4 regions of the Thioalkalivibrio sp. ALRh genome follow, and region 2 is predicted to be linked to each of the others. Evidence: predicted binding sites of a transcription regulator. Region 2 holds the regulator's gene; each other region holds the start of a gene.
What was found. The regulator FliA, encoded in region 2, starts transcription of late flagellar genes. The targets are predictions, from matches to a motif close to GCTAAAGTTNNNNNNNNNNCNGCCGATA.

Region 1 (7,243 bases), on a different contig from region 2:
CGCCACAAGGCCGAGGTGATCGAGCAGGCGCTGCGCACCCACGCCGCGGTGCGCGGCGAGGCACTGGGCAGCCTGCGCTGTCTGGGGGGGTTCGAGATCGCGGGGCTGGCCGGCGCTTACATCGCCGCGGCGCAGATCGGGCTGCCGGTGCTGGTGGATGGTTTCATCAGCACCTCGGCGGCGCTGGTGGCCGAGCGACTTTGTCCGGGTACGGCGGACTGGTTTTTCTATGCCCACAGCTCGGCGGAGCCCGGCCACCAGCGCCTGTTGGCTGCGCTGGCGGCCGAGCCGCTGCTGGATCTCGGCATGCGCCTGGGCGAGGGCAGTGGGGCGGCCACGGCCGTGCCCCTGCTGCGCCTGGCCTGCGAGCTTCACGCCGGCATGGCGACCTTCGCCGAGGCTGGCGTGTCGGGCGATACCCCATGACCAAATCGGTCCGTATCGGTCTGCTGCGCCACGGCGAGACGACGGGTGCCGGCTTTCGCGGGCGCGGCTGCGATGATTCGCTGACCCCGGAAGGCGAGCGGGCGATGTGTGCGGCGTTCGAGGCTTCGGGCGAGTGGGATCGTGTCGTGTGCTCGCCACTGCAGCGCTGCCGGCTTCCGGCCGAGGGCTTCGCCCGCGCGGCCGGGCTCCCCGTCCAGTGTGATCCCCGCCTGCAGGAGCTACATTTTGGGGACTGGGAGGGGCAAACGGCCGAGGCCCTGATGCAGACGGACGCCGAGGCGCTGGGTCGGTTCTGGGAAGACCCGTTCGGCTACCCGCCACCCAACGGCGAAGACCTCGGCAGCTTCCGCGACCGGGTGCTGGCCGGCTGGGAGCAGAGCGTGATCGCGCCGGGCGGTCGTGTCCTCGTCGTCACCCACGGCGGGGTGATTCGCCTGCTGCGTGCACAACTGGAGGGCTGGCCGTTGGAGAAGCTATTGTCGATCGAAGTGCCGTTGGCCTCTTTGCACGTTGTCGAGCCGGGCCAGCGCGAGGAGATGCCCTCGTGATCAAGCAAAACAAATGTAGGAGGCCAGCCCTCTGGCCGATCGGGAATATGCCAACGCCCCATCGGCCAGGGGGCTGGCCTCCTACAGCAGGAATGGAAGGGGGGGCGCAATGAACTCGGTATTAGCCCCCTTCTGGCTGGCCCTGCAGTTCCTGACCCGCGTGCCGACGCCGGCGCAGGAGCCGCGGCCCGAGGACCTCGGCCGTTCGGTCCTGGCCTATCCGCTGGTGGGGCTGATCCTGGGTCTGGTTCTGGTGCTGGTGGGGATCGGGCTTTCCGCGATCCCCGGAGCGCCGGTGTTGCTGGTCGCGGCGCTGGTGCTGACCTTCTGGGTCGCGCTGACCGGCGCACTGCACCTGGACGGGCTGGCGGACACGGTGGACGCCTGGGTCGGCGGTCAGCGGCACCCGGAGCGGGCCCAGGCGATCATGAAGGACCCGGCCTGTGGCCCGATGGCGGTCGCGGCGCTGATCCTGATCCTGTTGCTGAAAGGTACGGCGCTGGTGGCGGTGGTCGATACCGGCGCCTGGGTCGCGCTGCTGCTGGCGGTGCTGCTGGGGCGCGTGGTGCCGCCGGTGCTGTTTCTGACTACGCCCTACGTGAACCCCGTCGGATTGGGCGCGGACATGGCCAGGCACCTTCCACGCAGCGCCGCCATCGGCGTTGTCGCAGTCTCGGCTGCCGTGGTGCTGGTGCTCGGCCTGCTCTCCGGCCTTTGGGGGGTGATACCGGCGTTGCTCGCCGCCGGGCTGACGCTGTGGGTGGCAACGCGCGTACTGAGACACTGGCTGGGAGGCTTCACTGGCGACACGGCCGGTGCGACGCTGGAGCTGGTGGAGACCCTGACCCTCGTGATTCTGGTGCTGACGCTCGCGGGCTGAGCCCGGGTCGATCAGGCCAGGGTCAAGGCAAGCGTTGTCACGAAACCGTCACGGGATTGCCACATACTGACGGGATGAACTCATTCCCCTCTCGCCTGAGCCCGGGCCTTCTGGTCCTGCGCACGCTGACGAACCCCCTGCGGGCGGTGCGGGAGGTGGGCGAACTGGAGGCGATACCCCTCTGGTGGCAAACCTTTCTGCGTCTGGCGTTCCCGGTGCTGCTGCTCAGCGTGATCGTCAGCCAGTGGCTGTACCAGATCATCCCGACCGGGCTGCCGCAGGAGGCAATCCCGGGCGCCTGGGGCTTCGGCGTCTACAGCGTGCTGGCGATGAGCATCGGGGTGCTGGGCCTGGCCTGGTCCGCGCACTACCTGACTGAGCTGTTCCAGGGCTACTCCCACCCGGACCGGGCGATGCTGGCGGTGACCATCGGCCTGCTGCCCGCCTGGGTGGGCAAGGTCGCCGCCGCCTTTCCCTGGCCCTGGGGCAACACCGTCGGCCTGCTGCTGATCTTCTACAGCCTGTGGCTGCTCTACTGGTCGCTGCGCGGCATCCTCGGCCTGAAGCGCGGCAACCGCATCGGCCTGTTCGTGGCCACCGTCTTCTGTGGCGCCTTCATCACCCTCATCTTCGGCTGGCTGCTGATGGACCTGATCCCCGGCGCCACGCCCGAGACCCGCATCGGCACCACCTGGCTGCTCTAGGCCGCTGGCCCCCTGCCAATGGAGACGTCATTGCGAGGAGCAAAGCGACGAAGCAATCGGCCTGGACGTGCACGGTGCTCGATTCACACGCCCTTGGCTCGGCGAGCCGATTGCCGCGTCGCCTGCGGCTTCTCGCAATGACGGTATGGGTGGCTTCGCATCGGCCGGGGTGACATGTGGTGTGAACGGAAGCGCTGGGGGCGGCGAGAGGGCGCCGTGGCGGACACGTTCAGGCGGGCGGCAAAATTTTTCCGGAATGGGGCTAAAGGATTCGGTCGAGTGGTCGTTACTGCTTTCGAAGGCGCACGAGTGTTCGCCGATGAAGCCGACCAAGGTGGTTCGGCATGACGCTACAGGAGCGTAATCATGTCTCAAGTCATCAACACCAATATCCTGTCCCTGAATGCTCAGCGCAATCTGAGCAATTCCCAGGGCGCGCTGGCCCAGAGCCTGGAGCGACTGTCCTCCGGCCTGCGTATCAACAGCGCCAAGGATGACGCCGCTGGTCTGGCGATCTCCGAACGCTTTACCACCCAGATCCGCGGCCTGAACCAGGCCGTGCGCAACGCCAACGACGGAATCTCGTTTGCGCAGACCGCCGAGGGTGCGCTGAGCACCGTGGGCGATGCGCTGCAGCGTATCCGCGAGCTGTCCGTGCAGGCGGCGAACGACTCCAACTCCGCCTCCGACCGCGAAGCCCTGAACAACGAGGCCCAGCAGCTGATCGCCGAGATCGGCCGCGTGGCCAACTCCACCGAGTTCAACGGTGATGCGATCCTGGATGGGGCCCTGCAGGATCTGTTCTTCCAGATCGGGGCCAATCAGGGGCAGAACATCGCAGTCTCCGGTGTGGATGCTCGTACTACCGAGTTGGGGCGTGCTATTGCCGAAGGGGATGCCGGTCTTACGCAGGAGCAATTGAACGACATCGGCATTGACTCGATCAGCAACGTCACCATCCAGCTTGATCAGGTTGGCGTGCTCGGGGGTGAGGGTGACGATGCATTGGGAGTTGCGCTGACGGTTGATCTTGATGGGGTGACCTCGCTGGAAGATGCGGTCCGCCAGATCAATGCCGCGCTTTCTGCGCCCCAAGGTGATGCTGTAGCAGAGGACGGTTTCGACGATAACGAGCTCGGTACCGAGTCTGCGGTGACTGCGATTCGCGATGCCGGCCTCAGTGCCTCGCTGGTTACCAATAACGATGGCGAAACCACGATAGCCATCCGCGGTAACTTCGACACTGCTTTCGAAGTATCGGGCGGTACCGTGACGCTAGAAGATGAAGTTGCAGTCCATCTTTTTACCGATGAGGATGAGGTTGCCTCTCGCGCGCGGAACCTGACCAATGTTGACATCGGCAGCCGCGGTGGCGCTACGGAAGCACTTGCCATCGTCGATGGGGCTCTGAACCAGATCAATTCGTTGCGGGCCGACCTGGGTTCGGTGCAGGTGCGCTTCGAGAACACCATCGCGAACCTGCAGGTGTCTTCGGAGAACCTGGAGGCCGCCCGCTCCCGCATCCGTGACGCGGATTTTGCCGCCGAAACGGCCGAGCTGACCCGGGCGCAGATCCTGCAGCAGGCGGGTACCTCGGTGCTCGCCCAGGCGAACGCAACGTCGCAGAACGTGCTCGCGCTGCTGCAGTAAATTGAACCGGTAGAAGGCCAGGCGGGCGGGTGGCCGGACGGTCACCCGCCCTTGATGGTGAGGGGAGCAAGATGAGTGATTCGATTGGCAGTATCACTTCATTGGTGTTTCAGCCCGTGCGCCAGGGTCCGGGCGACGCCTCGATGCCTGTCGCGCGTGGGCCGGCGGATGGATCGGGTTCCCGGGCTGTGCCCGGCAATGTCGTTTCGACTCCCACGGATGGACTCGAGCGGGAATTCAGCGAAGCAAGGCAGGGCCTGGACCCAAGCGAGTCAGAGGGTATGGAACAGGTGGTGGAGTCGATCAACGCCTATCTGCAGTCGTCCAAGCGTGCGCTGGAGTTCAGCGTGGACGACTCCAGCGGCCGGACAGTGATCACGGTCAAAGATGCCGAGCAGGACGAGGTGATTCGGCAGATTCCGCCGGAGGCGGTGGTGGCCCTGATCCGTCATTTCCAGGAGCAACGGGGCCTGGATGGCACTGGTGTCGAGGAACAGGCCTGAGGTTGATGCGCCTCACCGCGCATATTGTGACCTTCAGCCGGGCTTGTCCCGGCTTTTTTCTGTCCGCGCCGCGCGCGCTGCCTGATTGCGGACCTGTGCGGGACACAATCGGAAAAAATCGGAAATTGTCGTTAAAGCTTGAGGACAGGCAGACGTTAACGGCCCTGAGAGCGGTTGAATGCCGCCATCGCGATCGCCCGAGGCGGTCTAAAGCTATGCCGTAAGGAGACGTAATCATGTCCCAAGTTATCAACACGAACATCCTGTCCCTGAATGCTCAGCGCAATCTGAGCCAGTCGCAGGGTGCCCTGGGCCAGAGCCTCGAGCGGCTGTCCTCGGGCCTGCGAATCAACAGCGCAAAGGATGATGCTGCCGGTCTGGCCATCTCCGAGCGCTTCAGCACGCAGATCAACGGCCTGAACCAGGCCGTGCGCAATGCCAACGACGGCATCTCGTTCTCGCAGACCGCCGAGGGTGCGCTGAGTACCGTGGGCGATGCGCTGCAGCGTATCCGTGAACTGTCCGTGCAGGCGGCGAACGACTCCAACTCGTCGTCCGACCGCGAGGCCCTGAACAACGAGGCCCAGCAGCTCGTGGCCGAAATCAGCCGTGTGGCCAACGAGACCGAGTTCAACGGCGATGCCATCCTGGACGGTGCGCTGAACGACATCTTCTTCCAGATCGGGGCCAACCAGGGTCAGAACATCGCGGTGTCCGGCGCCGATGCGCGGGCAACTGAACTTGGCCGGGCGATCGCCGTGGGCGATGCGGATGAGGAACAAGGAGGGCTGACCCAGGAACAGATCAACGATGTCGGAATTGAATCCATTGACAACTTGACGATCACGCTCGATAAAGTCGGTGTCCTTGGGGGAGAGGGCGAAGATGAAGGTTTGGGAGTCGAACTGGAGGTTGATCTCAGCGAAGTGACCTCTCTAGAAGACGCGGTCCGTCAGATCAATACGGCACTATCCTCACCCGAAGGTGAAGCCGTCGCAGATGAAGGGTTCGAAAGCGGCGATCTGGATACGGACGCTGCGGTGAGTGCGATTCGCGATGCTGGCCTAAGTGCATCGCTGATCACCAACAATGATGGTGAAACCACTATAGCGATTCGCGGCAACTTTGACACCGCGTTTGAAGTAGATGGCGGTGATGTAACTCTCAGCGATGGTGAAGGCGATGACAACTCAGATGCCACTTCGATCACTTTGTTCGATGGCACTGAATCGGATCCGTTGAATCTCACCGACGTAGACATTGGAAGCCGTAATGGTGCCACCGAGGCCCTCGCGATCGTCGACGGAGCGCTGAACCAGGTGAACTCCCTGCGAGCCGACCTGGGTTCGGTGCAGGTGCGTTTCGAGAACACCATCGCCAACCTGGAGATCTCCTCGGAGAACCTCGATGCGGCCCGCTCCCGGATCCGGGATGCCGACTTCGCCGAGGAAACCGCGGAGCTGACCCGTGCCCAGATCCTGCAGCAGGCGGGGACCTCCGTACTGTCGCAGGCGAACGCCACGTCGCAGAACGTGCTGGCACTGTTGCAGTAAGCCAAGGATTCCAGTGAGTCCGAACGGCGGGCAGTCGCAAGGCTGTCCGCCTTTTTTGTGGCCAGGGCTGCGGAATTTGCGGATATGGACCAGAATAGAACCGAGTGCCGAACGCCCGTCATCACGATGCGGTCATACGGGACTCAAGAAATCGGGTTTCCGGTCGTTATCCTGCATAACGACGTGATCAAGGGCCTGGGTACCCGGGCCGCTAGAGGTAGCATCAGATGGCGATCAGTTCTCTCGGAGTCGGGTCCGGCCTGGACCTCAATCAAATCGTCGGGCAGCTCGTGGCGGCGGAGCGCGAGCCCAAGGAACAGCGCCTGAACCAGCGCGAGGAGCGCATTGACGCGCAGATCTCGGCATTTGGCGAACTGACCAGCAGCGTGGATCAGGTTGGTTCGGTGCTGGGCGATCTTTCCGGTTTCGAACCGGAGCAGTCGGCGAGCGTCAGCGACGAGGGTGTGGCCAATGTGACGGTCACCGGAGACGCCGACAACGGGGACTTCTCGCTGGAGGTCAACCGGCTGGCGCAGTCGCAGATTGTGGCCTCGGCACCGGGCGATTTCGACAGCGCGGATGACGCGGTTGGTGCGGGCGAACTGACGATCCAGGTTGGTTCGGGCGCCGCGGTAACGCTGGACGTCGAGGAAGGGATGACGCTGCGCGATCTGCGCAATGCGATCAACGACTCCGATGCCGGCGTACGGGCATCCATCGTGAATGACGGTTCCGGGGCCCGCCTGGTTATGGAGGCCAATGAAACAGGCGCCGACAACCAGATCCAGGTGACCGCCGACGGCGATCCGGGTGGCCTGGGCCGCCTGGACAGCAACAATATGGTCGAAACCCGGGCGGCGCAGGATGCCGAAGCCGTGATTAACGGCCTTGCCGTTACCAGCTCTTCGAACACGCTTTCGGACACGATCGAGGGACTGGAGATCGAGCTGACCGGCGT
Region 2 (7,243 bases):
AGAATCGCCAGGGTCAGCGGCAGCTTCACCCGCAGCGTGGTCCCGACACCGATCTCGGAATCGATCTCGATGGTGCCGTTAAGCTGCGAGATCTTCGTCTTGACGACGTCCATCCCCACCCCGCGACCGGACACATCCGAGATCTCGGTCTTGGTGGAGAACCCGGCCATGAAGATGACGTTGAAGGCCTCGCGATCGGTCATCCGCTCGGCCATCGCGGGTTCCATCAGACCCTTCTCGACGACCTTGCGCCGCAGGGCCTGCGGATCCATGCCACCCCCATCGTCCTTGATCAGCAAGGCGATGTGATCGCCTTCCTGAGCCGCGCCAAGCACCACCGTCCCCTTGCGCGGTTTGCCGGCCTTCTCGCGCACCTCCGGAGTCTCGATCCCATGATCCACGGCGTTGCGCACCAGATGCACCAGCGGATCGGACAGGGCCTCGACCAGGTTCTTGTCGAGGTCGGTGTCCTCGCCGAAGATCTCCAGCTCGATCTCCTTCCCCAGGCTGCGCGACAGATCGCGGATCACGCGCGGGAAGCGATTGAAGACCTTATTGACCGGTTGCATGCGGGTCTTCATCACCGACGTCTGAAGATCCGACGTGACCAGCGCCAGCGAACTAATGGCCTTGCCCAGCTCGTCGTCCACATGCTGGGTTCGCAACATGCTCAGGCGGTTGCGCACGAGCACCAGCTCCCCGACCAGATTCATAATCTCGTCGAGACGTTCGGTGTTCACACGGACCGAGGCCTCGCCCTGAGGGGCCTGCCGGGCGCCGGCCGCCGCGGCCGCAGGCGAAGACGCCTGTGGCTTGGCTTCGGGAGCCGGCGGTTCCTGTGTCGCGCCAGCGGCTTCGGGCTCCACGCTCGGCTCTTCATGCGGGGACGACTCAGTCACAGCGGGTGCCGGCGCTGCAGTGGCGGGAGGCCCATCACCTCGCGCCTGCAACTCGTCCAGGAGGTTCTCGAACTCATCGTCGGAAATCAGGTCCTCGCCGTCGTCCCCTGGCCCGGCTGCATCCGAATCGGTGCCGGGCAACCCGGCGTCCTCAGTCGACGGCGTAGCGGAGTCCTGGGCCGCCTGCGGCGAACCATCGCCGTGCAGCGAATCCAGCAGGGCCTCGAACTCGTCATCGGTAATCTCGTCATCGGCACCGACCAGCCCCGACTCATCCCCTCCAGCCTTCGCAGTGGCTTCCACCTCGGCGGGGGGTGCCGGTTCCGGCTCCGGTTCGGGGGGCACGTCTGGCGTCGCGATTGCGGCGGGTTCGGAATTGCCGGCCACGTCTTCATTCTTGGCCATCCGCCGCAGGTCTTCGACGAGATCGGCCTCCGCGGGCGTCGGATCGACCCCGGAGCGGAGGTCGCCAAACATCACGTTCAACGTATCGAGGACCCGCAGCATGGTATCCATCAGGTGACCGTCGACCTGACGTTCCCCATTGCGCAGGAGATTAAACACATCCTCTGCGTGATGGCAGACGGTCACCAGCGGATCCAGGCTCAGAAAGCCCGCGCCACCCTTGATCGTGTGAAAGCTGCGAAATACCGCGTTCAACAGATCCCGGTCATCGGGATGCTGTTCCAGGTCGATCAGCTGCTCGTTGAGTCCTTCGAGCAGTTCCCCGGCCTCGATCAGGAAGTCCTGAAGGATTTCGTCGTTGGGGTCGATGGCCATTCGGTCTCTCCGTTCCGGTGAGGCTTGCCGTTGAGGGGTGGGCGCCGGGAAGCCGCCGATTCAGGGATCAGCGGGCTACCTAGAAGCCCAGGCTGGACAACAGATCGTCCACCTCGTCCTGTCCTTGAACGACATCCTGGCCGGAATCTTGAGTCTTCGGCACTGCTGGCCCGTGTCCACGCCGATCGCCCTCACGCCGCTCGGCATCGTCATCCAGCGTCTTCTCCGCAGCCTCGACCGTCTCCATACGCCCGCTGGACAGCCGAATCAGCGTGACCAGGTTCTCCTCCAGGTCGGTCACGAGCTGAATCACGCGCCGGATCACCTGCCCGGTAATATCCTGGTAGCTCTGCGCCATCAGAACCTCCGACAGCAGGCGGCGCAGCTCTTCGGTATCGTCGTTGGCCTGAGCAAAAAACTCGTCCAGCTCACGAGCGAACTCCCGGAACTCGTCGACCGAGAGTTGCCGATTGCGAAAACGGGTCCACTTCGCCGTCAGTTGGCCGGCCTGCTGGCTGAACGATTCGGCAATGGGGAGACTCGTCTCGATCGCGGTCAGGGTCTCGTGCGCGGCCTTCTCGGTCATCGTGACCACATAATTGAGACGCTCGCGGGCATCCGGGATCTCGGCCTGGGTCAACTCGACCAGCCGCGAATCCCCCCGGAAGCTTTGCAAGGCCTCGTGCAGGTCGCGCGTAAGCTTTCCGAGCTCGTCGAAGAGTTCGCGGTCGTAGGGGCGCGCCAGATCCTGGATCAACGCGCGCGCGGCCACCTCATCCCCTGCCTCCAGAACCTGCACGAGCTCCCGCGCGCGAGCGATTTGCTGCTCACTGATCGATTGTTCTTGGTCTGTCATCCAAAGCCCCTTGCTCGCTCCCCATCCCGAACGTGATGACCGGGATCGATCCCCCGGCCATCCATTTGTCTGGACCAGGAGACTTCGACACCGAATCCCAAACTAGCCTTGGGATTCAATGCGTTCGAATATTTTGTCGATCTTTTCCTTGAGGGTTTCCGCAGTAAAGGGCTTCACCACGTAGCCGTTCACGCCCGCCTCGGCCGCCTCGACGATCTGATCCCGCTTGGCCTCCGCCGTCACCATCAGCACCGGCATCGTCTTCAGCTTCTCGTCGGCACGAACCGCCCGCAGCAGGTCGATGCCCGGCATATTGGGCATGTTCCAGTCGGTAATCAGAAAATCGAAGTCGCCGTTCTGGAGCATCGGCAATGCCGTGCTGCCGTCATCGGCCTCTTGGGTGTTGTTGAAGCCAAGATCACGCAACAGGTTCTTGATGATCCGTCGCATCGTGGAGAAGTCGTCCACGATGAGAATTTTCATTCCCTTGTCCACAGGTCACTCCGGGATAAATGATTCATATGAGTACTAGAGCTTGGCCTTCAGAATAACTGCAAAGCCTCGCCGTCTTCGAGCCAGGAGCCCAGGCGCGCGCGCAGTCGGATAACGGCCTGACTGCGGATCTGGCTGACGCGCGACTCGGTCACCCCGAGTACCGCGCCAATCTCGCGCAGGTTGAGCTCCTCGATGTAATAAAGCGACAACACCAGACGTTCGCGTTCGGGCAAATCGCCCAGCGCGGCGGCCAGCTCCTCGCGAAACTCCCCGGCCTCGATCGTGCGCGAGGGCGAGGCCTCCTGCCCCTCGATCACCCGGTCCGCATCACCATCGGTGCCGCCCAGATCATCCAGCGCGAACAGATGGGCGCCGGCATGGTCCTGCAGCATCGAGTAGTACTCGTCGATCGGGACCTCGAGTTCCTCGGCCACCTCGACCCCGCGCGCCGCACGCCCCTCCCTGGCCTCGACCGTCTGGATCGCCTCGGCGATCTTGCGGCTGTTGCGGTGCACCGATCTCGGGGTCCAGTCACTGCGGCGTAACTCGTCGATCATCGCGCCACGGATGCGAATCCCGGCGTAGGTCGCAAACGTCGCGCCCTGCCCGCCCTCGAATTGCCGCGCGGCCTCCAGCAGGCCAATCATGCCGGCCTGGATCAGGTCATCGACCTGGACCGAGGAAGGGAGGCGAGCCATCAGATGGTGCGCGATGCGGTGCACCAGCTCGATATGTTCCGCGACGCGCTGCTCGTGGCCGGCTGCGGCCACGTTCTCGTATCCGTGGAGGCGATTACGCGTCGCCATCATGCGCTCTGCAGCATCCGTTCGACGAAAAACCCGACACCACCATCGGCACCACGGGCCACCGGCCAGCGGTCGACCGCACGGGCGAGTTCGGTAAAGGCCTTGGCCGCCGGGCTGCCCGGATATTGCTGCACGACCGGTGCCCGTTTCTGTACGGCCTTGCGCAGATGCTCGTCCATCGGGATGTAACCGGCGAGATCCAGGATGACTTCCGGCAGGTAGTTGTCGCAAACCGTGGTGAGTTTCTGCAACAAGCGCTCGGCGCCCGCGCGGTCCTGGACCATATTCGTGACCAGCCGGAAACGCCGCATGCCATGATCTCGATGCAGCACCTTGATCAAGGCATAGGCATCGGTGATGGACGCCGGCTCGTCGCAGACGACGACCAGGGTCTCCTGGACCGCTCGACAGAAGGTCGTGACGGATTCCTGCAGGCCCGCTGCCGTATCCACCACCAGCACATCCAGCGGCTTGGAATAGGCGCTGAATGCCTGGATCAAACCGTTGTGCTCGAGCTGCGTGAGATTCGCCATCGCCGCGATCCCCGAGGCCGACGGGATGACCTTGATCCCCTCCGGGCCCTCGATCAGCACATCCTGGAGGTCGTCCACCTGTCCGGTCACCAGGTCATGCAGGGTGCGCTCGGGTCGCAGTCCGAGCAGCACATCGGCATTGGCCAGCCCCAGGTCGGCATCAAACAGCATGACCTCGCGGCCCAGCCGCGCGAGCGCCACGGACAGGTTGACCGACACATTGGTCTTGCCGACGCCGCCCTTGCCGGAGGCAACCGCAATGACCTTCAACGGCTGATTAGTGCGTGGCATAGCGTCCTTTCCCCACCGGATGGATCATCTCCAGAACGCCCGCATCCTGAGTACGGCGCGGCGACGGCGCATTGCGGCCGGCATTCGAGAACTCCGCCAGGCTTGCATCGGTCCATCGTTCATCGCGGGAGGATCGACGCGCGGGGCCGCGCTCTTCGCCGAGCGCCCGCCGGGTCAGATCGCCCGTCTCGACCCGGTGGAAGTCTTCGGCAATCCGCTGTCCATCGCTGACAAACGTGAGCCCAAGGTGTTGATCGAGCAATACCGACAACGTCTCCCCCAACTGTTCGGCTTCGTCGAGTTTGGTCAGCACCAGCGCCGATGGCTCCGTCTTCCGGAACGCATCCAGCACCCTTCGCAGCGCCGCCGCCTGAGTGGTCGCGGAGACGACCAGCCAGCTCTCGCGCCGGACATGGTCCGGCCAGCCGGCAAATAGCGACTCGTCGCCCACCGCGGAAGGTGCCTGCCCGGCGGTGTCGACCAGAATCAGATGCCCATCCTCTGCTCGCGCGGTCATGTCGCGCAACTCGCGCGGGCTCTGCAGCACCCGCAATGACACGCCCGCCATCTGCGCGAACGCCTGCAGCTGGCGCGTGGCCCCAATGCGCTGGGTGTCCAGTGTGACCAGCGTAACCGAATCCGCACCCATACGACGGATTTGACGCAAGGCAATGCGTGCGAGTGTAGTGGTCTTGCCCACCCCCGTAGGCCCCACCAGGGCCAGCACGCCACCTTCATCCAGGATGTCCGGATGGCGGGTCGCGATCGCCCCGGAAAGGCGTGCGCGCAGCCTCTCCCAGGCCTGCTCCACCGTGCTGTCGTCGAGAATACTCCCGGCGAGACTGCGCGCCAGTGACTCGCTGAACCCACGGTCCATCAGACGCGCCTTGCACTCCGCCGCCAGCGGATGCCGCGCCGCCCACTGTGCGGCCTCGTTGTCGCTGTGCTGGCGGGTGAGCAGGCTGCGCAGATCCCGCAGCTCCTGGCGCATCGCGGCCAGCTCGGGGTCCGCGGGCCAGGCCGAGCCCGAGCCCGGGCTCGGACGCGAGTCGGATGCCGGCGCCTCACGCGGGGCATGGACCGCGTTCACCGCAGCCTGCTGCTCGCGCTCGGAGACCCCCGCATCGCCATCTTCCAGCGCCGCGACAACCTCCAGCCAACCATCGACACGGCGGCTCGACAGGATCACGGCATCCTCGCCCTGCTGTTCACGCACCTGCCGCATCGCATCGCGCATGTCGCGTGCCCGGTACCGTCTCACATTCATCGCTGTTCTCCCGCTCCGCTCAAGGAAAACACTGATCAGTGTTTCCCTCTCGTATCCGATCGCTACTGTTCGTCTCAGGCACCTGTGGGCGTTGCCTGCCGGGCCGAGTCTTCCTGGCCCACCGTGGCCACCACGCGGATCCGCCGGTTATCGGGGATCTCGGTAAAGGCCAGCACCGCCAGGCTGCGCACGGCTCCGCGGAGCCACCCGGCAATCCAGGAGCGGATCTCCGGGGCCACCACCAGGATGGCCGGCTGCCCGCTGGCTTCCTGGCGCTGGGCCGCCTCGGACACCGACCGCTGCAGGCGTTCCGCCAGGCCCGGTTCCAGCCCCACGGTCTCGCCATTACTGCCCTGAAGAGACTTATGCAAAAGCTGTTCCAACGAGGGATCGAGCGCGATCAATGGCAGCTCATCGTCCGGCCCCACTAGGTCCTGCACGATCGAGCGCGACAGCGAGACACGCACGGCCGCAGTCAAAACGCCGGGATCCTGACTCTTCACGCCCTCCTCTGCCAGGGTTTCGGCGATCGTGCGCAGGTCGCGGATCGAGACCTGCTCGGCCAGCAGGTTCTGCAGCACCTTCAGGATTACCGACAGCGAGAGTGTCTTCGGCACCAGATTCTCGACCAGCTTCGGCGAATGCCGTGCCAGCTGGTCCAGCAGATGCTGGGCCTCTTCGTGACCAATCAGGCGATGGGCGTTCTCGCGGAAGACCTGCGACAGATGCGTGGCGATCACGGTGGAACAGTCGACCACGGTGTAGCCGGCGCCCTGCGCCTGATCGCGATCCGCCGGATCGATCCACAAGGCGTCCAGATTGAAGGTCGGATCCTTGGTCGGCGTGCCCGGAACGGTGCCGAACACCTCGCCCGGATTGATCGCCAGCTCGCGATCGGGGAAGACCTCGGCCTCCGCCACCGTGACACCCAGCAGGGAGATGCGATAGGCATTCGGACTCAGTTCCAGGTTGTCGCGGATATGGACCGGTTGCAGCAGGAACCCCAGCTCCTGGGAGAGCTTGCGGCGCACACCCTTGATCCGACCCATCAGCTGACCGTCCTGAGTGCGATCCACCAGCGGGATCAAGCGATAGCCGACTTCCAGGGAGACGAGGTCGATCGGCGGCACGTCGTCCCAGGTGAGATCGCGATTTTCCGGACTGGTGTCCGCCGCTTCGTCAGGCACGCGCTCCACCTCCACGGCCTGCTCGCGCTCGCGCCGCTGCATCAGGTAGGCCGAGCCAATGGCCAGCGAGGCGAGACCCAGGAACACGGCATTGGGCATACCCGGCACCAGCCCCAGCGCGGCGATCAC
Region 3 (7,243 bases), on a different contig from region 2:
CGCGACCTCCAGGCGAACGCCCGCGCCGTAGTTGCGCTGGGGTAGTTCGCCTTCCAGCGCGTTCAGCAGGTCGTCGATCTCCTCTTCCTGAACGAACAAATCAGAGTTGCGGGTCAGCCGGAACTGGTAGCAGCCGGTGACCTTCATGCCCTTGAACAGCTCGTCGACGTGGGCGTGCAGGATGGACGACAACAGCACGAAATCGGAATCGCCGCTGGCCACCTCGCGGGGGAGCTTCACCAGGCGCGGGAGCGACCGTGGTGCCTGGACCACCGCGCGCCCGGATTCGCGCCCGAATGCGTCCTTGCCCTTGAGCGTGACGATGAAGTTCAGGCTCTTGTTCAGGATGCGCGGAAACGGGTGCGCGGGGTCGAGCCCGATCGGGCTGAGGACGGGCTGCAGCTGCTCGTGAAAAAACTGGCGTACCCAGGCCTTCTGCTGCTCGCTCCAGTGCGAGCGCCGCACGAAATGAATGCCTTCCTCGGCCAGCGCCGGGATCAGTTCGTCGTTGAGCGCGCGATACTGATTGTCGACCAGGGCGTGGGCCCGGGGCGCGATCTGGCGCAGCTGTTCCGCCGCGGACAGGCCATCCGGCCCCGGCGCCTGGACGTTCAGGTCGATCTGCTGGCGCAGCGAGCCCACTCGGACCTCGAAGAACTCGTCGAGGTTAGTGGACGAGATGCTCAGGTAGCGCAGCCGCTCCAGCAGGGGAAAGCCCGGGTCGCGTGCCAGTTCCAGCACGCGCCGGTTGAATTCCAGCAGTGACAGCTCGCGGTTGAGGAAGAGCTCGGTATCGGTCACGTCGGCATCCGGCATGCACGACTCGGGGCAAGGGTGGGGCCTCGAGTGTAGGTGTGCATTATGTCAGTTTCGTGACTGGGCCTGTTCGGGGTCAACTGCCGCGGGTCAGCAGGAATTCCATCAGGGCCTTCTGCGCGTGCAGCCGGTTTTCCGCCTCGTCCCAGACCACGCTTTGCGGGCCTTCGAGGACCTCGGTGGAGACCTCTTCCTCGCGGTGCGCGGGCAGGCAGTGCATGAACAGGGCGTCGTCGTTGGCCAGACGCATCAGGTCGGCGTCCACGAAGAACCCGGCAAAGGCCCGGCGGCGGGCACTCTTTTCCTGCTCCTGTCCCATGCTGGCCCAGACGTCGGTGACGACGAGGTCGGCACCCTCGGCCGCCGCGCGCGCATCACGGGTCAGTTCGAAATGGTCGCGTGTGGCATCCACGACGTCCTCTTCCGGGTCGTAGCCCTCGGGGCAGGCCGCCACCAGCTGGAAGTCCAGCAGGTGCGCGGCATACATGTAGCTGTGGCACATGTTGTTGCCATCGCCAATCCAGGCCACGCGCTTGCCCCGGATATCGCCCCGGTGTTCGAGATAGGTCTGCAGGTCGGCCAGCAGCTGGGCGGGGTGCTCCCGGTCGGTCAGGCCATTGATCACGGGGACCGAGGAGTGCTGGGCGAACAGTTCGATCTTCTCGTGTTCGTAGGTGCGGATCATCACGCAGTCCACCATGCGCGAGAGCACACGGGCCGTGTCCTCGATCGGCTCGCCGCGGCCCAGCTGGGTGTCGCGCGGGGACAGGAACAGGGCGTTGCCGCCCAGTTGCTGCATGCCGACCTCGAACGAGACACGCGTGCGGGTCGAGGACTTCTCGAAGATCATCCCCAGCGTCTTGCCGCGCAGGATGTCGTCGTGGTGCTCGCCCGCGTGAGTCTGGCGCTTCAGTTCGACGGCACGTTCGAGCAGGGCGCGTGTCTCGTCTGCGGACAGGTCGTGGAACGACAGGTAATGGCGGGGCTTCATGCCTGGGCCTCCCGGGAATCTTCGGATACGAGCAGGGTGTCGACCAGATCGGCCACGGTGCTGGCGATCTGGTCGACCTGGGCGTCGTCCACGATCAGTGGTGGCAGTAGCCGGATCACCCGCTGCGCGGTCACGTTGAGGATCAGCCCTGCGTCGAGGGCGGCCTGAACCAGTGTTCCGGCCGGGCGATCCAGCTCGATGCCGATCATCAGCCCGCGTCCGCGCACGGCGACCACCCCCGGTTTGTCCTCGAGCCGGTCAGCCAGGCGGCGGCGGAGGATCTCGCCTTGTCGCCCCGCTTCCTCGCACAGGCCCTCGTCCTGCATCACGTCCAGCACGGCCAGGGCCGCCCGGCAGACCAGGGGATTGCCACCGAAGGTGGTGCCGTGGGTGCCGGGGGTGAACAGGCCGGATGCGCGTCCGGCTACCAGGTTTGCCCCGATCGGGATGCCGTTGCCCAGGCCTTTTGCGAGTGATATCACATCGGGCGTGATGCCTTCATGCTGGAAGGCGAACCAGTGTCCGGTGCGGCCGATCCCGGCCTGGATCTCGTCCAGCATCAGCAGCCAGTCGTGCTGGTCAGCCAGTTCGCGCAGGCGCCGCAGGTATCCGGGCGGGGGTACGTGGATGCCGCCTTCACCGGTGATGGGTTCGACCAGGATGGCGACCACGTCCGGATCGTTGCTCAGGGCCGCGACGGCCTCGGCATCGCCATGGGGGACGTGCACGAAGCCCTCGACAAGGGGTTCGAATCCGGCATGGATCTTTTCGTTGCCGGTGGCCGACAGCGTCGCGAGCGTGCGCCCGTGGAAGCTGCCGTGCATCACGATGACCTTCGGCTTCGCGATGCCGCGGCGGCGGGCATGCAGACGGGCCAGCTTGATGGCCGCTTCGTTGGCCTCGGCGCCAGAGTTGCAGAAAAAGGCCTGCTCCATCTGTGCCAGCGCGCACAGGCGTCGCGCGAGCTGTTCCTGCAAGGGGATGCGGAACAGGTTCGATGTATGTACCAGCGTCTGAGCCTGATCGCAGATCGCATGCGCCACTTTCGGGTGGGCGTGTCCAAGGCCGCAGACCGCGATGCCGGACAGGGCATCGAGGTAGCGTTTGCCCTCGGTATCCCAGAGCCAGGCGCCTTCCCCCCGTTCGAAGGCAACCGGCAGCCGGCTGTAGGTATTCTGCAGGACATCACTCATTAGCAAAGCTCTCCCAAATGAAGAAGCCGGCGAGCGAGCCGCCGGCTTCTGCCCAGGGTGCCGCACTGGGGCGGCCCCCAATCGCGTTATCGCGACTTATTTCATCTGCTGGGCGACAAAATCCCAGTTCACCACGCTCCAGAAGTTCTCCAGATACTTCGGACGCGCATTGCGGTAGTCGATGTAGTAGGCATGTTCCCAGACATCGCAGGTCAGCAGCGGGGTCTTGCCATCACGCATCGGATTGGCCGCGTTGGAGGTGTTGACGATCTCCACCGAGCCGTCGCTATTCTGCACCAGCCAGGTCCAGCCGGAGCCGAAATTGCCGACCGCGGCCTCGTTGAACTTCTCCTTGAAGCCATCAAACGAGCCAAAGGCGCTGTTGATCGCGTCGGCCACCTTGCCGGACGGCTCGCCGCCGGCGTCCGGGCCCATGCAGTTGAAGTAGAAGGTGTGGTTCCAGACCTGGGCGCCGTTGTTGAAGATGCCGCCGGCCGGGGCCTTCTTGATGATGTCCTCCAGCGAGGCATTCTCGAACTCGGAGCCGGGCAGCAGGCCGTTCAGCTTGGTCACGTAGGTCGCGTGGTGCTTGTCGTGATGGTATTCCAGCGTCTCGGCGGAGATGTGCGGCTCCAGCGCGTTCTTGGCATAGGGCAGATCGGGCAGTTCGTAGGCCATGAAAGACTCCTTGTAAGAAAACATGCGAGACTGCGGCTGGCCGACCATTGGTGGCCGCGCCAGTAAACCCGTCAACGATAGTCACGTTGCTCGGGTGATGCAATTTCCGATGATGCGGCTTGGTTATCGTTCAGCCAACGTTTGCGGAAGTGTGAAGGAGCCACGGCATGTCCGCGCACGATGCCGATCGACAATCGGACGGCGCCCCCTCGTCGGTGGGTGCGAACCCCTCGCGCAGTGCCTACGCCTGGCGCGGGCGCATCGGGCTTTTCCTGGGCCCGCTCCTGATGCTTGCGTTCCTGGTTTTTCCAGCGCCAGAAGGTGTTGCACGCGAGGCATGGTGGGTGCTCGGGTTGACCCTTTTTATGGCGACCTGGTGGATTACCGAGGCCTTGCCACTACCCGTAACGGCGTTGCTGCCGATTGCCCTTTTGCCGCTGCTCGGCGTGATGCCGATGGACGCGGCCACCGCGCCCTACGCCAATCCCATCATCTTTCTGTTCATGGGCGGTTTTGCGATCGCGCTGGCGGTACAGCGCTGGGGACTCCACCAGCGGATTGCGCTCGCGATCGTCAGCCGGGCGGGGAATTGCCTGCATCGCCTGGTCGGGGCCTTCATGCTGGCCACGGCGGGGCTGTCGATGTGGGTCAGCAACACAGCCACTGCTGCGCTGATGTTGCCGATCGCCCTGTCCGTTCTGGCGCTGATGGATCGTGATACGCACATCGCGGGTAACGGCCTCGGCGCCGATTCGCGCCGCCCCGCACTGGCGCTCCTGCTGGGGATCGCCTTTGCCGCCAATATCGGGGGCATGGCGACGATCATCGGCTCTCCGCCGAACGCGCTGACCGCCGCCTATCTGGGCGACCGGCATGGCATCGAGATCGGTTTTGTGCAGTGGATGATGCTGGGCCTGCCCCTGGCCACCGCGTTGCTGCTGCTGGCCTGGTGGTTGCTGACGCGCTGGGTCTTCCCGGTTCATCGAGTACGCCTGCAGGGGTTGCAGGCGATGATGGACCAGCAGCGCGCCGAGGTCGGGGTCTGGTCGCGGGCCGAATACCGGGTCGCCGGCGTCTTCCTGCTGGTAGCGCTGGCGTGGCTGTCGCGCCCCTTTCTGGAAGGTCTCCTGCCGATTCACCTGACGGATGCCGGGATTGCCATCCTGGGGGCCGGGCTGCTGTTCCTGCTGCCCTCGGGCGCAGCAGACCAGCGCCGGCTGCTGGCCTGGGACAATACGCGCGAGCTCCCCTGGGGGGTGCTGCTGCTGGTCGGCGGTGGTCTCAGCCTGGGTTCGGCCATCGAGGCGAGCGGCCTGGCGGAGCTGGCCGCCGAGGGCCTGGGCGCCGCCCAGGCATGGCCGCTGCTGCTGATCATTGCCGGGGCCGTGGTGGTGACCATGTTGCTGTCGCATGTGACCAGCAACACGGCCACCGCTGCCACGCTGCTGCCGCTGGTGGCTGCGCTGGCGATGCGCATGGATATTCCCGTCGTGCTCCTCGCGATCCCCGTGGCCTTTGCCGCCTCCGTGGCCTTCATGTTGCCGGTCGCGACCCCGCCCAACGCGATCGTGTTCGCCAGCAACCGGCTGCGGGTGATCGACATGATCCGTGGCGGGGCGCTGCTCTCCCTGGTGGCAATTGCCATGATTACGCTTGCGGTCTACGCCCTGGCGGAGGCCATCCTGATGCAGGGCTAGGCCTGTCTCCCAGCCTTTCCGGCTTCCTGTGATCTCCCTCAAGTTTTATGCTTCGCCGCCGCTATCGACGGTGAACTGCCGCAGCAAGGATGCCGCTGGCCCGCAAAGCCTTATTGGGGAGAGTCTTCAACATGTTCGATAACATCCGAATCGGGGTCCGGCTGATGGTCGGGATTATCACGGTGGTGCTGCTGGCCGTGATCCTGACACTCGTAGTCGTGATGAACAGCCTGGGCACCATGGCCGATCGTGCCGAACAGCGCGAGCTGACCGATCTGGCCGCGCAGCTTGTCGGTCGTCTGGACCAGGAAGCCGCGCGCGCGACCGCGATGGCAGAGACCGTGGCGAAAATCCCCGACGTGCAAGAGGCGATGGCGACGGGCGATCGCGAGCGTCTGGCCGAGATGACCGTTCCCAGCTTTGAATCGCTGAACGAGCACTACGGGGTGGACCAGTATCAGTTCCATACCCCCCCGGCCACTTCATTCCTGCGCGTCCACTCCCCCGACAACCACGGCGATGACCTGTCCGACTTCCGGCAGACCGTGGTCGACACGAACGACAAGCGCAACGCGATCTCGGGGCTGGAAGAAGGCGTGGCGGGTCTCGGGATCCGCGGGGTGGTACCCATCGAGCACAACGGCGACCACGTCGGCTCCGTGGAATTCGGCCTGTCGTTTGGTGACAGCTTCTTTGAAGAGTTCACCCAAGAAACGGATTCGCCGGTTGCCCTCTACCTGCGTGATGGTCGGTCGTTCAACCGCTTTGGCGGTACGATCAGTGGCGAGTCCACCTTCAGCGATGCCGAGATGCGCGAGGTCATGGAGGGCGAGGAGCTGGTGCGAAACGTGACCTATGAAGGCACCCCGATGGCCGTGGTCGCGCGTCCCGTTACGGATTTCTCCGGTGACGTGGTCGGCGTGCTGGAGGTCATGGTGGACCGCAGCGCGTATGTCGCGATGGCGCGCAACGCGACCGGCACGGTGGTGGCGGTTGGCGTGGTTGCCGTGGCGCTTGGTGCCCTCCTGGCCTGGCTCCTGACCCGAAGCATCGTTCGTCCCCTGAATCGCACGGTGGCCCGGCTGAACGATATCGCGGGAGGCGAGGGCGATCTGACCCGTTCGCTGGAGGTCTCTGGCAAGAACGAACTCGGAGAGCTGGCGGAGGCGTTCAACAACTTCGTCAAGAAGATCCGCGGCCTCGTATCCACGGTCGCGGCCGGGGGCGATCAGGTTGCCGCAGCAGCGAACGAGCTGTCCGCGACCAGCGAAGAGACCAACGAGCAGGTGCGGCGACAGAAGTCGGAGATCGATCAGGTCGCCACGGCCATGAACGAGATGACGGCAACGGTGCAGGAGGTGGCCCGCAATGCAGCGGATGCCGCCGCCGCGGCACAGAACACCGACCAGGACGCCAACGAGGGTCAGCAGGTGGTGCAGCGTACCGTGGCTGCGATCAACGCGCTGTCGCAGCAGGTGGATGGCGCCGCCGAGGTGGTCAGCCGCCTGTCGCAGGACGCAGAGGAGATCAACAAGGTCCTGGAAGTCATCGGCGATATCGCCGACCAGACCAACCTACTGGCGCTGAATGCGGCGATCGAGGCGGCGCGTGCGGGCGAACAGGGCCGCGGTTTCGCGGTGGTTGCCGACGAGGTCCGTACCCTGGCCAGCCGCACGCAGGACTCGACCCACGAGATCCAGCAGATGATCGAGCGGGTGCAAAGCGGTACCCGCGAGGCGGTGCAGGCGATGGAAGATGGCCGTTCCAAGGCGCACCAGAGCGTGGAGCAGGTCAATCTCGCGGGCGAATCGCTGACCGCGATCACGCAGTCGGTCACGCGCATCAGCGACATGAACACGCAGATCGCC
Region 4 (7,243 bases), on a different contig from region 2:
TGGAATCGTCGCCTACCGAAACGCTCTCGACGCGGGCGTCGAGGAAGACATCTACTGATTCACTACTGGAACCGCTCTGGGCCGACGCCCGGAATTCATATACGCCCGGGGCCGCAGGCGTCCCGTCATCGCGCAGACCGTCCCAGGTGAATTCCTGCAGCCCCTCACTGGCCGAACCCAGATTCATGCTTCGGATGCGTTCACCCGTGGGGCTGTACACCTCGACCTGCAACTGCCCGGTCGACTGATCCAGATCCACGGCGCCGCGCACCGTGCCATCCGCACCCAACTCGCTGAAGTCGGTTGGGACAAGGACGTCCTTACCCACCAGGGAGGCCGCTTGCAGGGTCTGGCTCTGGCCCATGGACTGAGCGAGTTTCTCGAAGGACTTCGAAAGCTCTTCGATCCCCGTGACGGTCGAGAACTGAGCCATCTGACCGATAAACTCCCCGTTTTCCATCGGTTCAAACGGGTCCTGATTCTGCAGCTGGGTAGTCATCAGCTTCAGGAAATCGTCCTGACCCAGGCGATCCGTCTCCTTGTCGTCCGGCTTGGGACGTGACAGGCCCAAGCGGTCCAGCATTTCGGGTGATATCTGAGTCATGGGAGGCTCCGGTTTAGCCCTGGCCGATCTGCAGCGTTCGCTGCAACAGCTGGCGCGAGGTCTCCATCACCTCGACGTTCGCTTCGTAGTTGCGCGAGGCCGACATCATGTTGGCCATCTCCTCCACCACGCTGATCGCGGGACGGAAGATGTAGCCGTCTTCGTTGGCCTGCGGATGGTTTGGTTCGTAGTGCGCCTGTGGCGGCGCGCGCGACTCATCAATTCCCGCCACCCGCACGCCATTGGAGGCGCCGTTCGGATCGGCCTGGTTCATCACGGTCTGAAACAGCACCTGCTTCGCCCGGTAGGCCTCGTCGGGGTTGGTCGCCACGGTGTTGGCGTTGGCCAGATTCGACGCGACCGTATTCAGCCGCACCGACTGCGCGGTCAGCGCGGAGGCCGAGGTGTTGAACAGATTAAACAGATCACTCACGACATCACTCTCCTGTTCCCAGCGTTGGCGCTCGCATTAGCGCTCGCCCCGCAGAGCATCACGGATGCCGGAAACCCGGCGGTTCAGGAACTCGAGGCTGCTCTGGTACTGCAGGGAATTCTCGGCAAAGGCCGCCCGCTCCAGCTGCGGGTCCACCGTGTTGCCATCCAGAGACGGCTGCGATGGCACGCGATAAAGCGTCTCCATCGACCCGTTGGCACCACCCGCCCCGCCGGCGCCGATATGGCCCTGATGTGTGCTCGCCATCGGCATGTTGCCGCCCTCGCCGGCCGCCGCCTGCAGCACCGAGCGAAAGTCGATATCGCGCGCTTTGTAATTCGGCGTATCGGCATTCGCGACATTCGAGGCCAGCAGCTCCATCCGCTTCGCACGGACGTTCACCGCCTCCGGGAGAATGCCCATCGCCTTGTCGAGAGAGAGACTCATCCGTCGTACCCCGTCCGCCACTGGCGAACTTCAGGTTCCTCGGGACGAAACCGCTTCGCCCCGTACGACAGGGACAAAGCAATTGGTGTGCCACTATGGGCCGAAAGAGGTTGGGAGAGCAGCGCCGAGGGTGGCGCCCGGATCGCGGGAGCGACCGTATGGAAAGGCGGAAAGGGCCGATCAGCCCTTCAGGCGAAGGACGGAGCCGTACTCGGTGCGAACGGTTTCGAAGGCCTGGGTGTAAGGACCCGCTGTCTCGGAAGCGCCAAGAAACAGATAGCCACCGGGATTCATCTGGCGGGCAATTCCGTCAAGAACCTGTCGCTTGGTCTCGGCGGAGAAATAGATCAGCACGTTGCGACAGAACACGATGTCGAACTTGCCCAGCGCCGCATAGCTGTCGATCAGGTTGAGCTTCTGGAAACGGCAGCGGCGCTGGATCTCCGGGCGTACGCGATGGCCCTCCGCCACGGTCTCGAAGAAGCGGGCGCGCCTCGCCTCGCTCAGGCCACGGACGATGCTCAGCCCGTCGTACACCGCGCGCCGGGCATCGTCCAGAATCTTCTCCGAGAGATCCGTACCCAGGATCGATACCGGCACCACACGCTTGGGCCGCGATTCCTCCCACTCGGACGCCACCATCGAGATGCTGTAGGCCTCCTGTCCGCTGGAGCAGCCGGACGACCAGACCTTGATCCCTGCGCCTTTCTCCGCCCGTTCCGGGAGCAGTACATGGCGCAGGATCTCGAACGGGAAGCCATCGCGAAACCAGGAGGTTTCGTTCGTGGTCATCGCGTCGATCACACGCGTGCGCAGGCGCGGGTTGGGTGCCTGGCGCATTGCGTGCAGCAGCTCCGGCACACTCTTGTAGCCGAACTCGTCCAGCAGCCGCGACAGTCGGCTCGACACGAGATACTGACGACTGTCGCCCAGCACCAGGCCACAGCACTCGGAAAGAAAACGCGAGAACTCCTCGTAGTCACGCGAGTCGATCACGAAGTCATCCTTGAAAGTCGACGGTACGGGCGGACGGGCACGTTGATGACGAATCCTTGACAGCGTGTCGGAAAACCCGACTGGGGAACACGCGATCCCCCATGCCGGACGGATGCAGTATACGTGCAACCGCGCGGACGCCGACAGCATCCCAACGGGTGATCGATGCGGCGCGCCATGGCCGCTGATGTTCATGCGGCCGGCAATCCGTTACCGCTTCCATGCCGCCAGGGTCGACTCGGTCGACTAACGCAAACGGCGCAGGCACCGGCATCAGTCCTTGCGGGTCTGGTCAAGCACAGCCTCGGCCAGCTCGTCGGGGTTGAACTTGGACAGGAAGGCGTCGGCCCCGGCACGCTTGACCATATCCGTATTGAACTCCCCACTCAGTGACGAGTGCAGCAGAACCCGGAGGCCTTTCAGGCGATCGTTCGCACGAATTCGAGCGGTGAGGGTATAGCCGTCCATGCGCGGCATCTCGATATCCGAAATCACCAGCTCCACCACCTCGTCCACGGTGCCGGCCTCGGCCTGCTCCTCCAGGAAATCCAGCGCCTCGCGACCATCCTTGAAGACCACGTACTCCCAGCCCAGGCCCTTGATCGCACCCTCGATCTGCTTGCGCGCGACCACGGAGTCATCAACGATCACAATCTTGCGCTGTCCATGCTTGGCGCGTTCTTCCTCGGCCTCCGCGCGCACCGCGTCGGATACCGTGGATGGCAACGGGTTGACGATCGACAGTACCCGTTCGACGTCAATGATCTCGACCAGCTTGTTGTCGATCTCGGTGACCGCCACCAGAAACGACTCGCGCCCGGTCCCACGAGGCGGGGACTTCACGTCTTCCCAGTTAACGTTGACGATCCGGTCGACCGCGGACACCCAGAACCCCTGTACCGACCGGTTGAACTCGGTCACCACCACCTTGTGGTCGCCCGTTTCGCCCACGGCGGTACGCAGCCCCATCGCGCGCGCCAGATCGATGATGGGGACGGTTCCGCCACGCAGGGTAGCCACACCACGCACCACACTCAGCGATCCGGGAATCTGCCGCAGCGGCGGCGACGGGATCACCTCGCGCACCTTGAATACGTTGATACCGAAAGTCTGCGAGCTCCCCAAATGAAACAGGAGCAGCTCCATACGGTTCTGCCCCACCAGCTGGGTGCGCTGATTCACATCGTCAATGAATTGACTCATTGTCCTGCTCTCCCCCTCGCCCAGCGGCCAGCCACCTCGACTCGCCGGCCCCAGTGTGCACCCCGCAGACCGACGCTGTCATGCCACAACCCGCCGTCGCATGCCGATTGCACGCGTTCTAGACCCGATAACGGCCGGCCGCTGTGACTCTTGAGGGTACGCTCCTGATTGCCTGGCATGTTTTCTGCTTGCACGTCTCTGCAAACCTCTCGAGTCCTGACAAGCCGACGCGCATCCAGACCAATGAACCAGTCAGCACGCAAACCTTCCATTCGCTCCTGGTGGCTTTCGGCCGCCATGGGCGTCGTTCTGGCCCTGGTCTCCATTGCGGCACAGGCCGAGATCGAGGCAGTGGAAAACATCCGCCTGGCGGCGGAGCGCTTCATCCAGGAGGAGTTGAACCTCACACCAGGCGACGAAGCGGTAGAGATTCAGATCGGCCGGCTGGACAACCGCCTGCGCCTGGCCCGATGCAGCGAGGCACTGGAGACCCGGTTCCCGCCCGGCGGGCGACGCGATGGCAATACGGCGGTACAGGTTCAGTGCGAGACCCCCGTCAGCTGGTCGATCTATGTGCCAGTCACGGTCGAGCGCTACGCCGAGGTGCTGGTCGCCAGCCGCAGCCTGCGACGCCAGCACACGATCCTCCCCGGCGATCTGCGCACCAAGCGAATTCAGACCTCTCGCCATGCGGGGAGCTATTTCGAGAACAAGGGCGAACTGGTGGGGCTGCAGACCCGGCGCAACATCCGGCCCGGTCAGATCCTGGGCCAGCAGCACGTCACCCAGCGCGAGGTGGTCAGCCGCGGCCAGCGCGTCACCATCCTGGCCGAGAACGGCTCGGTGGTGATCCGCATGCAGGGCGAGGCGCTGGAGAATGGCATCCTGGGCGATCGCATCCGCGTGAAGAACACCTCGTCCGGACGCGTCGTGGAAGGCGAGGTGCTCGAGTCCGGACATGTACGCGTTGCCCTGTAGAATGGCGGTGTGTCTCGTCACCATCCACAAACTGTGAAGCGAATCGAAAATTCACAGCTCAAGGGGCTACAGTTTCAGCCGGTGCTGCCGCTAACCCCTGCAGTAGAATTGCAAAAACAGGAAACCGAATAATGGATATCAAAGGCCCGAACTCCCCCGGCCTGCGCCCGGATGGCAACAGCTCGAGCGTGAAGGGCCGCGATGAGACCTCTCGCCCCGACGCAGGCGCCCAGGGCAATGCATCCTCACCCGTACGTCAGGATGACTCTGTCACCCTGACCGGCGCGGCGCAGGCAATGAACGCCGCCTCCGGGGCCGCCAGCAACGCCCCGTTCGACGAGGCGCGAGTCGCCGAGCTGCGCGAGGCCATCTCCAACGGTCAGTACCCGGTAGACAACGAACAGCTAGCCGATCGCATGATCGAGCTGGAAAGCCTGTTGCGCTAACAGAGACCCGACGATGTCGCCCGAACAACGCCACGCCTTCCTCCGCTCGCTGGAGGCCTCGATTCGGCTGAGCCACCAGATGGAGGACATCCTGCTGCAGGAGACCCGGGCGGTGGAATCACGGGCCGCCGAGACCCTGCGCGAAGTCGTGGCCCAGAAGCAGACGCTACTGCAGGAACTCGAAACCGAAAGCCGGCGACAGCGCGAGACGATCGAGGCCGCCGGCGAAACGTATACGCCCGAGGGACTTGCACGGCTGTTCGGTCGGCTCGAGGGAGGCGCCGAGCTGGACGACCACTGGCAGGCGCTACGCCGCTCGGTGGAGCGCTGCAATACCCTCAACCAGGGGAATGCCCGACTGATCGATCGCGACCGTCGTCGCGTGGAGATGTCCATCCAGATCCTGCGCGGCGAGGAACCCGGCCCGGCTCCCACCTACGACCCCTACGGCCGCACCCAGTCCGGCAGCCGTACCGGTCGGCGCATCACCCGCGCATGACCCGCGCGCGCTCTGCGCGACACCTCTCCGCCCTTCTCCGCCTCACACCCGGGGCTGGCATTCCGGACCGCTCGGCAGTACCGTGCGGCTTGGCCCAATAATTACAACAACGCCACGCATGGAAGAGACCGACTACACCGTCGACAAGCCGGAGCGGATTGCCGGCATCCTCAAGGATCTGGATCACAAGCTCACCCTCGTCAACGTCCGCCTCGACGACGATGGCCCGCTGTACAACTCCGCGCTGGTTCGCCTTGATTCCGGTGCACGCGAGCTCTTCCTCGACGAACTCACGCCCATCGAAGCGAATCGCCACGCCCAGGAAGGCACTGGCATGCGGGTATTCGCCAGCCTGCGCGGGGTGGCCGTACGCTTCTCCACCGCCGTCTCGCGCATCGAACGCGAGGACGCCGGGGCCCTTTACGTCTGCCCCTATCCCGAGACCCTGGAATATCTCCAGCGACGCGAGACCTTTCGCGTCCATATCCCGATCAGCGAGCGCCCGCGCGTCGAATTGCAGTACCGCGAATGGGAAGAGCCCGGTATCGGGGACCTGGCCGATCTTTCGGCCCAGGGGATGTGCGTGGAGGTACCACAAGACTGGGTCGAAACAATCGAGATCGGGACCCCGATGCGTTTCGAGAACCTGCTACTGCCCGAAGTTGGCGAACGCCTGGGCGGCGACCTGCGTCTGGCCAATCGCCGTCGCAGCCCGCGCGACGGATACGTGTATGCCGGCTTCCAGGTCACCGGCATGAACCAGTGGCTGGAGCGGCAGTTCAACATCGCCCTGCTGCACTATCAGCGCGAGGCGCGCCGGCGTTCGATGGAGTAACAGACGAGGCCAGTCTCTTCCCTCACTCCAGACACAAAAAAGGCCGCTCGATGCGGCCTCTTTTTTCACCTGAAGAATATCCTTCAAGTCGTTGAACTTGGTCGGGACGGCAGGATTTGAACCTGCGACCCTCTGCACCCCATGCAGATGCGCTACCAGACTGCGCTACGCCCCGAAGCCGCGAATCATATCCGATTCCCTGCCCCCACGAAAGGACCCGGACCAGAAGACCTCTCAGGCGCGCAATACACGCAACACCGATTCCAGCTCCGAGATCGTATCCTGGATGATCTGGCGTGCCTGCTGGCGATCACCCTTGGCCTCGTCGCCAGACAGCTTCTGTCGCGCGCCATTGATCGTATAGCCCTCTTCGTACAGCAGGGCCCGAATCTGGCGGATCAGGATCACGTCCTGGCGCTGGTAGTAGCGCCGATTGCCCCGCCGCTTGACCGGCTCGAGCATCGGGAACTCCTGTTCCCAGTAGCGCAGCACGTGAGGTTTCACCTGACACAGCTCGGCGACCTCGCCAATGGTGAAGTAGCGCTTGCCCGGGATCGCGGGCAGTTCCTGGTGGTTACTCGCTTCCAGCATAGCTTTCGACCCTCTCGCGCAGCTTCTGCCCCGGGCGGAAGGTGACGACGCGCCGCGCCGAGACCGGGATTTCCTCGCCGGTCTTCGGATTGCGCCCGGGCCGCTGGTTCTTGTCGCGAAGGATGAAGTTGCCGAAGCCGGAGAGCTTCACGCCCTCGCCCTCTTCCAGCGACTGGCGCATCTCCTCGAAGAACATCTCGACGAATTCCTT

Region 1: a site for FliA is predicted at 4,863-4,890, ahead of F791_RS0111455 (flagellin). Genes of this name have one in related genera too.
Region 3: a site for FliA is predicted at 5,412-5,439, ahead of F791_RS0100735 (methyl-accepting chemotaxis protein). Genes of this name have one in related genera too.
Region 4: a site for FliA is predicted at 3,812-3,839, ahead of F791_RS0100610 (chemotaxis protein). Genes of this name have one in related genera too.

The regions. Positions count from the first base shown of each region.
Region 1 is NZ_KB906524.1:66,835-74,077, reverse strand. It holds gene cobT (nicotinate-nucleotide--dimethylbenzimidazole phosphoribosyltransferase) at 1-426, shown strand, start outside; gene F791_RS0111480 (histidine phosphatase family protein) at 423-995, shown strand; gene cobS (adenosylcobinamide-GDP ribazoletransferase) at 1,105-1,875, shown strand; gene F791_RS0111470 (YIP1 family protein) at 1,950-2,579, shown strand; gene F791_RS0111465 (flagellin) at 2,946-4,229, shown strand; gene F791_RS13590 (flagellar protein FlaG) at 4,301-4,732, shown strand; gene F791_RS0111455 (flagellin) at 4,969-6,285, shown strand; gene fliD (flagellar filament capping protein FliD) at 6,513-7,243, shown strand, end outside.
Region 2 is NZ_KB906522.1:132,440-139,682, forward strand. It holds gene F791_RS0110245 (chemotaxis protein CheA) at 1-1,679, opposite strand, end outside; gene F791_RS0110250 (protein phosphatase CheZ) at 1,759-2,535, opposite strand; gene cheY (chemotaxis response regulator CheY) at 2,638-3,018, opposite strand; gene F791_RS0110260 (RNA polymerase sigma factor FliA) at 3,078-3,839, opposite strand; gene F791_RS0110265 (MinD/ParA family protein) at 3,836-4,660, opposite strand; gene flhF (flagellar biosynthesis protein FlhF) at 4,647-5,897, opposite strand; gene flhA (flagellar biosynthesis protein FlhA) at 6,002-7,243, opposite strand, start outside.
Region 3 is NZ_KB906519.1:143,990-151,232, forward strand. It holds gene ppk1 (polyphosphate kinase 1) at 1-816, opposite strand, end outside; gene argF (ornithine carbamoyltransferase) at 893-1,807, opposite strand; gene F791_RS0100720 (acetylornithine transaminase) at 1,804-3,000, opposite strand; gene F791_RS0100725 (superoxide dismutase) at 3,097-3,678, opposite strand; gene F791_RS0100730 (DASS family sodium-coupled anion symporter) at 3,846-5,375, shown strand; gene F791_RS0100735 (methyl-accepting chemotaxis protein) at 5,507-7,243, shown strand, end outside.
Region 4 is NZ_KB906519.1:119,702-126,944, reverse strand. It holds gene F791_RS0100630 (flagellar hook assembly protein FlgD) at 1-604, opposite strand, end outside; gene flgC (flagellar basal body rod protein FlgC) at 618-1,037, opposite strand; gene flgB (flagellar basal body rod protein FlgB) at 1,074-1,484, opposite strand; gene F791_RS0100615 (protein-glutamate O-methyltransferase CheR) at 1,665-2,480, opposite strand; gene F791_RS0100610 (chemotaxis protein) at 2,754-3,683, opposite strand; gene flgA (flagellar basal body P-ring formation chaperone FlgA) at 3,927-4,661, shown strand; gene flgM (flagellar biosynthesis anti-sigma factor FlgM) at 4,793-5,107, shown strand; gene F791_RS0100595 (flagella synthesis protein FlgN) at 5,121-5,606, shown strand; gene F791_RS0100590 (flagellar brake protein) at 5,725-6,441, shown strand; tRNA gene F791_RS0100585 (tRNA-Pro) at 6,540-6,616, opposite strand; gene F791_RS0100580 (MerR family transcriptional regulator) at 6,676-7,032, opposite strand; gene F791_RS0100575 (integration host factor subunit alpha) at 7,016-7,243, opposite strand, start outside.